DNA from 4 places in the Marinomonas sp. 5E14-1 genome. Region 2 is predicted to be linked to each of the others. Evidence: predicted binding sites of a transcription regulator. Region 2 holds the regulator's gene; each other region holds the start of a gene.

Region 1 (2,208 bases), on a different contig from region 2:
GCGGAAGTTTTCTTGCAGTGCCATTTCGACTACGGTTTCAAAGGTGCCATCTTCATGCTCACGTTGAGAAACCACTTTTGCACCTACGAGATAGGCATCTACATAAGTTCTTAATTCATCGTTTTGAATAACCATGTTGCTCAAGGAGCTAGAGCCGTCGATTTTCAGGCCATAAACCCGCTCTGATAGGTTTCTATATGCATCCAGCATAGAGCTACGCAGTGTCATTATGCGAGCTTGAGATTTCGATAAGCGTTTGTTGGTTGTTAAAGCAGCGTAGCCCGTCGCTGTTACGACAATAGGTTCTTGTTTGATAACGGCGATGGTGTTGTTGGCATTTACTGCGCCATTTTGTGTGGTTGGCGCATTGTAGGTATTAGTATTGGTATTGGTATTGGTGCCAATATTTCCCACAGTATTGCCATTACAAGGCGCAACAGATGTGCATGTTTCGGTTGACCCTTGCTGATTAAGGTTTTGGCAGCCAGCAAGGATGATTGCACTCATGGTTATTAATAGAATTCGTAGTGATAGTGTCATTGTGTGCCCTTTAAATGGAAGTCCTTGCTGCAAATGTGACTATAGAGATATTCATCATAAATAAATTATTCAGAAAATACCTTTGCTTTTCAATATCTTTAATTCATTCAATAAAATGTAAACCATTTTACGCTCTAGCGTCCATGTTTGCTCGTGTAAAAAGGTGCTTTTCTTGGCTTTCTGCGTAAAAAAAATCATTTGAAGGTGGTTTTTGCAAAATCTGCTAATTGTCTTTTGTGTTAATGAGGGTTTAGTGGGAGGGTTTGTTTGCTTTTATTGGCTATGTAAATTACCAGACCAATGAGTGTATACTGTTTTTTTATACAGTTATTCTTGGTGTTGTAATGCCAACGTCCCGAAAAATTATTCATATAGATGCTGACTGCTTTTACGCGGCGATCGAAATGCGTGACGATCCTAGTTTGCGAGATATTCCCATTGCCATCGGTGGGCCAGTGGATCGTCGTAGTGTTTTGGCGACGGCAAATTATGCAGCTCGTGTTTATGGTGTTCGATCGGCGATGCCTACCTCTGTAGCTAAGCGACTTTGCCCTTCGTTGCTTGTTATTCCTGGAAATATGGCGAAATACCGAGAAGCTTCGCAGCAAATGCAGGCCATCTTTCATGATTTTACTCATATTATTGAACCTTTGTCCTTGGATGAAGCCTATCTTGATGTGACGGACTCAGGGCATTTTCAAGGTAGTGCGACTCGAATAGCTGAAAAGATTCGAGCTCGGATTTTTGAAGAGGTTGGAATTACTGTTTCTGCTGGTGTTGCCACTAACAAGTTTATTGCCAAAGTCGCTTCTGATTGGAAAAAACCAAATGGCTTAACGGTTGTTTCGCCGGAGAATCAGTTTGAGTTTGTGTCAGGAATTCCTGTGAAGTCTATTTCTGGAATTGGGCGAGTGGCACAGGAAAAGCTTGCTGGGCTTGGTGTGTATACTTGTGCCGATTTACAAAGACAGGACTTTTCTGTGTTACAGAAAGCATTCGGCAGTATGGCGTTTCGATTGTCTCAGTTTGCTTTGGGAGTAGATGAACGCTCTGTTGAGGTTTCTAGAGAAAGAAAAAGCATTTCAGTCGAGCGCACTTTTGATAAAGATTTGTCGGATATGAAAGCATGTCAAGATGCTCTACCTCTGCTGTTGGCTGAGTTAAAAAGACGTATGGCGGGTAAAGACGTTGATTCTCAGTTAAGTAAGTATTATTTAAAATTGAAGTTTGATAACTTTAAGCAAACGACAATAGAACAGCCGATTAAAAGCAAATTAACTGATGAGATCTTTTTTTCTTTGCTGGTGCAGGCTTGCTCTCGGTCTCTACGTCCAGTGCGCTTAATTGGTGTTGGTTATAGGCTTTCCCCTCCAAAACCGCTGCAATTGAATTTTGAATTTTGATGTGCAGTGTAAATATTGATTGTTTTTTGTACGGCTGACTATACTCATTAGAATAACTTCTATGGGAGGTGTTCAAATGTTTAAGCAACATAATCAATATAATTACGTTCATATGAGTCGGCCTGACTCTTTGTCTCATCGACTGCGCTTTGAAGTTGAGCAAACTTTGTCTTCTTTATATGCCGATTCTTCCTTAGTAGACCTACTTGATAGTTTGTATTTACCTTTCTCCAGTTGGGTTAATAAAAAAGCCAGTGCAGGACAA
Region 2 (2,208 bases):
TGTGTCAGTTATGAGCAGTAATAACCTTATTGGTCGTGGCAACGATGCGGGCGCTTCAGTGGGTTTCTATTTGGCGAATTTAGCTGAGTTGATTTTGCGTTTTAGAGAAGAGTCATCAGAGTATTGAATATGAAAGAGTCCTACCTAGAAATTGTTGAGCTGGAGAACGGTGATATTGTGCTGAGACCAGCCAGTGAAGATGGTGAGGAAACAACACCGCTAGCAACATTGCAAATATCAGACGACACTCGATCTTATTTGAAAGATCGTTACTTCGAACTGGCAAAGTGCATGTTTCATGCAGGCATTGATTATGTTTACTCAGATGAGTCTTTTTTTGATGAAGGTGCTGAATATCTTGATAATGAAGAGTTTCGACCAAAAATTCTGCATTAATTGATCGTTAGTTGTTATTTAGAAAAGCGAAGCAAATGCTTCGCTTTTCTATTGGTGCTGACAAACTTTTAAAGGCCTTGTCTTATTACGCCGACAGACAGCCCTTCAATGGCAAAGTCTTCGCTTTCGAGGTCAACAATGATGTCATTGTATTCTTCGTTTTCAGGAATTAGGCGAACAATGCTGCCTTTTTGCTCAAAGCGTTTTACTGTTACTTCATCACCGATGCGTGCAACGACTACTTGGCCATTGTGTACAGTATTGGTTTTGTGAACAGCAAGAAGGTCGCCTTCCATTATGCCGATATTCTTCATGCTGGTTCCTGAGACCGAAAGGAAGTAATCCGCCTGAGGTGAAAACATATTGGCTGGAATGTTGACATGTGAGTCAATGTTCTCTTGAGCAAGAATAGGGTAGCCGGCGGCAACTTTTCCAATGATTGGTAAGCCTAAGTCCTCTGGCTCGTCATTGGAGGTTTCTTCAATGAGGCGAATCCCACGAGAGGCGCCAGATAGCATTTCAATCGCCCCCTTTTTTGATAAGGCTTTTAAATGCTCTTCGGCAGCATTGGGTGATTTAAACCCAAGGCGACGGGCGATTTCTGCTCTAGTAGGTGGAAACCCTGTTTCATTAATAAATTCACGAATGGTTTCTAGTACGTCAGATTGTCTTTTGGTTAATTTAATCATAAGGAGTCTGGTTGTTTATACAGTAACTGTTATTATATACAGCATTCTTAACTAATCTCAATGATATAAATGCTTTCAGACGAACTAAAAAAACAAATTCAACTCGCATACCGTGCTTCTTTGGATGCGAAGTCCCATAAACCAAGGGCTGGACAGCGCCAAATGATAGGTGCTATCGCTCGTACATTAGGGAATATTAAGCAAGGCACGGAAGGCGAGAGGCTGGATGAAAAGCATGTTGCTGTTGTTGAGGCTGGAACAGGAACCGGTAAAACGCTTTCATATTGTCTTGCCGCCATTCCAATTGCGAAAGCACGTGGTTTAAAACTGGTCATTTCAACAGCGACGGTTGCGCTGCAAGAGCAGATTCTCCACAAAGAGTTGCCTGACCTACTTGAGCATACCGAGTTGAATTTCAAATATACCTTAGCCAAAGGGCGAGGCCGGTATTTGTGTTTGAATAATCTAGAGGGTTTTTTAAGCTCAGAAGAACAAGCTATTGATGATATGTTTGCAGGGCTTTTTGAGCAGCATTTACAGTCGGATGATGTGAATACCGCTTTGTATCAAGAAATGGATGCGGCGTTAGAAAAAGGTAGCTGGGACGGCGATAAAGATAATTGGGAAGGTGTTATTCGTGAGCAAGATTGGCGCCGTTTAACCACAGACCATCAGCAGTGTACGAATCGAAATTGTGCTAATTATTCAGTGTGCCCATTTTTTAAAGCGAGAGCCGAAATTGAAGTGGCTGATGTAATTATTGCAAACCATGATTTGGTTTTAGCGGATTTATCCCTTGGTGGTGCGATTTTGTCAGCACCGAAAGAAACAATTTATGTGTTTGATGAAGGTCATCATTTGCCAGATAAGGCGATTGGTCATTTCCGTCATGAAGTTAGATTGCAGCAGAGTATTGTTTGGCTTCGTCAATTGGAAAAGAATCTTGTTAATCTCAAGCAAGAACTAACAGATGATGTCAGTTTAACAGGTCAGCTTTTACTTAAAATTCCTCAGCAAATACAAAGTATTGTCAACTTTATTCAATATGCCCAACAAGGTTTAGCTCCTTATATTCAAGGTTTAGGGTTGGACCAGGAAAACAATCAGCATCGTTTTGAGTTTG
Region 3 (2,208 bases), on a different contig from region 2:
CGCTTTTCAATTAAGCTGTTGTAGCGAATCGCTACTTCATGGAAATGTTCACTGTATTCGCGAATTTTTTCCAAGATCTGTTCTTTAATCACAAATAAATTCACATCATCTGTATTTCGTGAAATGGAGAAATTATGAGTAACATAACGGCGCATATAGTTCAGGTTTTGCACAGTATGAACCAGCAAAACACTGTTCGGCACTACGGTAGTACGACCCGTATAAGAATAACTTCCGCCTTTTAAATCGACTTCAAACAGAGTCGTAGAAAGCCAATCGCTGTCGGTGACCTCACCTTCATAATTAGCAATACGAATCCAATCACCTACTTGATAAGGTCTTGTACTGGCACGGTAAAAAGCACCCACAATACAAGCGATAAACTCTTTCGTGGCGATAACCAGCGCCACCATAAATGCCGCGATTGAAATGGCGATATTTTGGAGTTCAGATGACCAAATTAATATAAAACCAACCACTAAGAAGAGATTGAAAATATTATCTACCGTGTTAATTCTCTGGCGCTTTTTATCGTGTTCTATATTCTGATTTAAACGAATCAGACGTTTTGTATAGCGTCTTACAATGTAAAAAAGCAGTGCCCAAGCTACTGTTAACGTCACTTCAATATGTTCAGTTACGACAGAAAAATCCAATTGGGATAAGTCGAATTGCATAAAAACCATTTCCTTTATCAAGAGCGCCACTTTAACAATCATTGGCAAAATCAACAAACAAAAGCATTGGACAATAAGGAAAATAATACTGTATATTTATACAGTATTATTTTCCGGAGATGGATTATGCCTGTAATTACTCAATATGTTGTAGAACGTGATGGAATTGAAAAAATGACTTTTATTTCGAAAGCGGAAGCTGATGCCTACGATAAGCTTTTGGACACAGCCGAAGGGCTTTATGAAGTCTTGGACAGCAGCTCTCTTATGGATGACTCAACCCAAGTTGAAGCCTTATCCATGTACCTTGCAGAGAATAAAGACTCTCTTCTAGATATATTGGGGCCGAAAAAGAAAGCTCGACCAAACACGAAAAAGTCCAATGATAAAAATGTAGAAAAGAACACACAGCTCGACTTAGCCGATGCAGCACCTAAAAAGCCGTTAGAAGACTTAATCATAGAACCCGATGAAGAAAGCTTCTATGAAGAAGAGGAAAATACTGTCATATTCGATCAAGACGATACCAGTGATTTCGTAGAAAGTGATGCCGCCTAGGAATAAAACTTACAAATAAAAAAACGGAATGTGTACAAAGCCCATTAAAAGGTTCATATTTTGAACGAATTAGTAAATAATTAGCAAATAAAATGAACAGTTGTATTTTAATAGGGATAAAAAATGTACCTCGCCGTCATATTGATTCTTTTAGTGGGCTTCAGTCTATGCTCTATGTATTACATTTATACATACAGAGGCAGCGTTCGATACGCCAACTGGACTGAATATTTACGAAAAGGTTGGCCGATTTTTGCACCACTTAACTGCTTGCTGTATTTGTTTTCACCTAAAGCTGTCCGTCGCCCAATTATTGATACCTTGCAATACAAAGAGCTTGATGAGCTACGAGCTAATTGGGAAGTAATACGAGATGAAGCATTAGCTCTACAAAAGGAAGGAGAGCTAGAAAGTATCAATACTCTTGGTTCAGATGCCTATTATGACGTTGGCTTTAGAACCTTCCATAAATACGGGTGGCGTAAGTTTTATTTAAAATGGTATGGCTACTCCCACATTTCCGCTCAGAAGAGCTGTCCTAGAACAGTCGAGATTCTCAGTAAGATCAAAAACATTAATGGTGCCATGTTTGCTTACATGCCAGCCAACTCAGAACTTACTCGTCACCTTGACCCTGTTGCTTGTTCGCTACGTTATCATTTGGGACTAGAAACCCCGAACAGTGATGACTGCTTTATTAATATCGATGGAGAGCAGTACTCATGGAGAGATGGAAAAGACCTTTTGTTTGATGAAACCTATCTGCATTTCGTCAAAAACAATACAGAAGAAAGTCGCCTTATTTTAATGTGCGACTTTAACCGCCCCGTCAATCCATTAGGAAAACTGATTAACCTCAGCTACAAACTGCTAATGCGAGCTTCCGTTGTGCCTAACACTCATGAAGACAAAGGCGGTTTAGCCAATCAAATATTTAAGTCTATGGCACCACTTCTACAAAAAAGCAAAGAGC
Region 4 (2,208 bases), on a different contig from region 2:
GGCTATTGTGAATTTGAATTGGTGAAGCCGTGCCCTTAAAGCTTATATTTCAATTTTGCATTTGTAGTTTTTTTAAACGCTTACGCATTATTTATTAATGCCTTGTAAGTCATCACTTGTAAAAGACCTCATCCACTCTCACATTGGTCAGCACTGAGTTAGCAATAAAGCAGGCCTCGTGGGATTGGTGATGTAGGGCCTTTAATATTTCTGGGCTTGGCCTTTCTCCAACAAAGATTACCTCTGGCTTTAATACCACTTCTGTCATCATCTGCTTGCCATTTGGCCCAATGGCTAAAGTGCCGACCGCTTTGTCTATGTACTGTTCTACGATGAGTTTTTTGCGGGAAGCGAAGTCGAGAAAGAACAACATATGGCAGCTTGAGATAGAAGCTACAAAGGCTTCTTCTGGATCCACGTTGTCAGCAACAGACATGGGGATAGGAACGATATGAGGGGAAGAGGAGGCGGGCACCACCACACCACCTTCAAATTTCCATTCATGGGCGCGGCTGTATTGCCGGTTTAGAAAGTTTTGTGAATAACGTTTCCATTCCACAGTAGCAAAGTATTCTGACATAAAAGCTTTCTCCAACAAATACCAAAAACAATCATTGAATGCCTTTTATGCTAACAGGAAATTAAGGTGAATAAGCCTTGCATTGTGAATTTAAAATGCTCAAAATAACTGTATATATATACAGTATTTGTTGGATTTATTTATGTCTATTTCAAATAATACGAATCCTTTTCATTCGCCAATTAAGGGGCGAGGTACAGCCAATAATTTAGCTGGGCGTTTTGCCATTACTTTGGTGGAAGTGGATGAAAATGACGAAAATGTGGCTTTATTGGAAGCATCGTCACCGAAAACAGAGGTTCGCCACGAAAGAACTAAGAGCATCATTAGTCGCAACAGTTCGCCAGATGTGCCGTTTAGTCAATCCATTAACCCTTATAAAGGTTGTGAACATGGCTGTATTTATTGCTTTGCTCGACCAACTCACGCTTATTTAGATTTATCTCCAGGATTGGATTTTGAGACAAAGCTGGTGGCGAAAACCAATGCCGCGTATTTGTTCGAAGAAGAGTTGGCTCACGCGAATTATCGTTGCCAGCCGATCGCGATTGGGATTAATACTGATGCCTACCAACCTATTGAGAAGGAGCTGAAAATCACCCGCGATTTATTACAAATCGCTTTGGCTCATCGCCAGCCGATTTCCCTTATTACTAAGAGCACTTTGATTCTGCGTGATATTGATATTTTGGCGCAAATGGCCGAGAAGAACCTGATTCATGTGGCCATCAGTGTGACCACATTGGATAATGATTTAAAGCGTATTTTAGAGCCAAGAACCGCTTCTGGAGCAACACGTTTGAAGGTAATCCGAACGCTGCGGGAAGCGGGTATTCCTGTTAGTGCTTTGGCTGCGCCTGTCATACCTTTTATTAATGACCATGAATTAGAAGAGATTGTCGCGGCAACCGCTGAGGTAGGTGTGCAATCTATTAACTACGTTATGTTGCGCCTTCCCCATGAAGTAGCTCCATTGTTTAAAGATTGGTTAAAGCAACATTACCCAGATAGGGCCGATCATGTATTGCAGCGTATTATGGACATGCGAAGTGGAAAGCTTTACGACAGTCAATTCGGCAAACGTATGACTGGCGAGGGTGTGTTTGCGGACTTGATCAGTCAGCGTTTTCATATGGCCAGAAGAAAACATGGGCTGGATGGTAATCGACTGAGCTTTCTTGATTGTCGACAATTCAAAGTACCGCCTAAAGAAGGCGACCAAATGCCTTTGTTTTGATACTTTTTTTAAAAGTACTCTTTCTTGTTTTGATAGGCTTTTTTTATATGCTCTATCAGTAGCCTAAGTTTTTCTGGTAAATATCTAGTCTGTGGGTAAATTGCGTAGACGCCAAGTTGTCGTGGTTGGTAGTTGGTCAAAATGGCTTGTAAAGAGCCTTTCTGTAGATCTTCATAGACGCAACAGCGAGGTACATAAACGATACCGAAGCCTGCCAAAGCGGCTTTGCGTAAGGCTTGAGCGTTGTTGGTGGCTAAACTTCCGCTGATTCGCACGTTTTCTTCTGTCGAACCTTTACCTATCTCATTTTTAATAAAGCGCCAATCGAATGAGCCTTGTGCCTGATACGTATAGGCGAGGCAATTGTGCTCTTTTAGTTCTTCTAGAAGAG

The links. The regulator LexA, encoded in region 2, represses DNA repair genes until DNA is damaged. The targets are predictions, from matches to a motif close to TACTGTNTANNTANACAGTA.
Region 1: dinB (DNA polymerase IV) is a predicted target of LexA. The motif match lies at 850-869, and genes of this name have one in related genera.
Region 3: ABFY09_RS11010 (YebG family protein) is a predicted target of LexA. The motif match lies at 764-783, and genes of this name have one in related genera.
Region 4: ABFY09_RS09900 (PA0069 family radical SAM protein) is a predicted target of LexA. The motif match lies at 687-706, and genes of this name have one in related genera.

The regions. Positions count from the first base shown of each region.
Region 1 is NZ_JBDXMW010000014.1:3,657-5,864, forward strand. It holds gene ABFY09_RS12540 (LPP20 family lipoprotein) at 1-540, opposite strand, end outside; gene dinB (DNA polymerase IV) at 885-1,943, shown strand; gene ABFY09_RS12550 (hypothetical protein) at 2,020-2,208, shown strand, end outside.
Region 2 is NZ_JBDXMW010000010.1:104,456-106,663, reverse strand. It holds gene ABFY09_RS10825 (DUF6586 family protein) at 1-127, shown strand, start outside; gene ABFY09_RS10820 (hypothetical protein) at 130-396, shown strand; gene lexA (transcriptional repressor LexA) at 465-1,085, opposite strand; gene dinG (ATP-dependent DNA helicase DinG) at 1,155-2,208, shown strand, end outside.
Region 3 is NZ_JBDXMW010000011.1:14,726-16,933, forward strand. It holds gene ABFY09_RS11005 (mechanosensitive ion channel family protein) at 1-677, opposite strand, end outside; gene ABFY09_RS11010 (YebG family protein) at 804-1,235, shown strand; gene ABFY09_RS11015 (aspartyl/asparaginyl beta-hydroxylase domain-containing protein) at 1,359-2,208, shown strand, end outside.
Region 4 is NZ_JBDXMW010000009.1:49,120-51,327, reverse strand. It holds gene ABFY09_RS09910 (DNA alkylation repair protein) at 1-39, shown strand, start outside; gene ABFY09_RS09905 (OsmC family protein) at 113-580, opposite strand; gene ABFY09_RS09900 (PA0069 family radical SAM protein) at 723-1,817, shown strand; gene ABFY09_RS09895 (LysR substrate-binding domain-containing protein) at 1,826-2,208, opposite strand, start outside.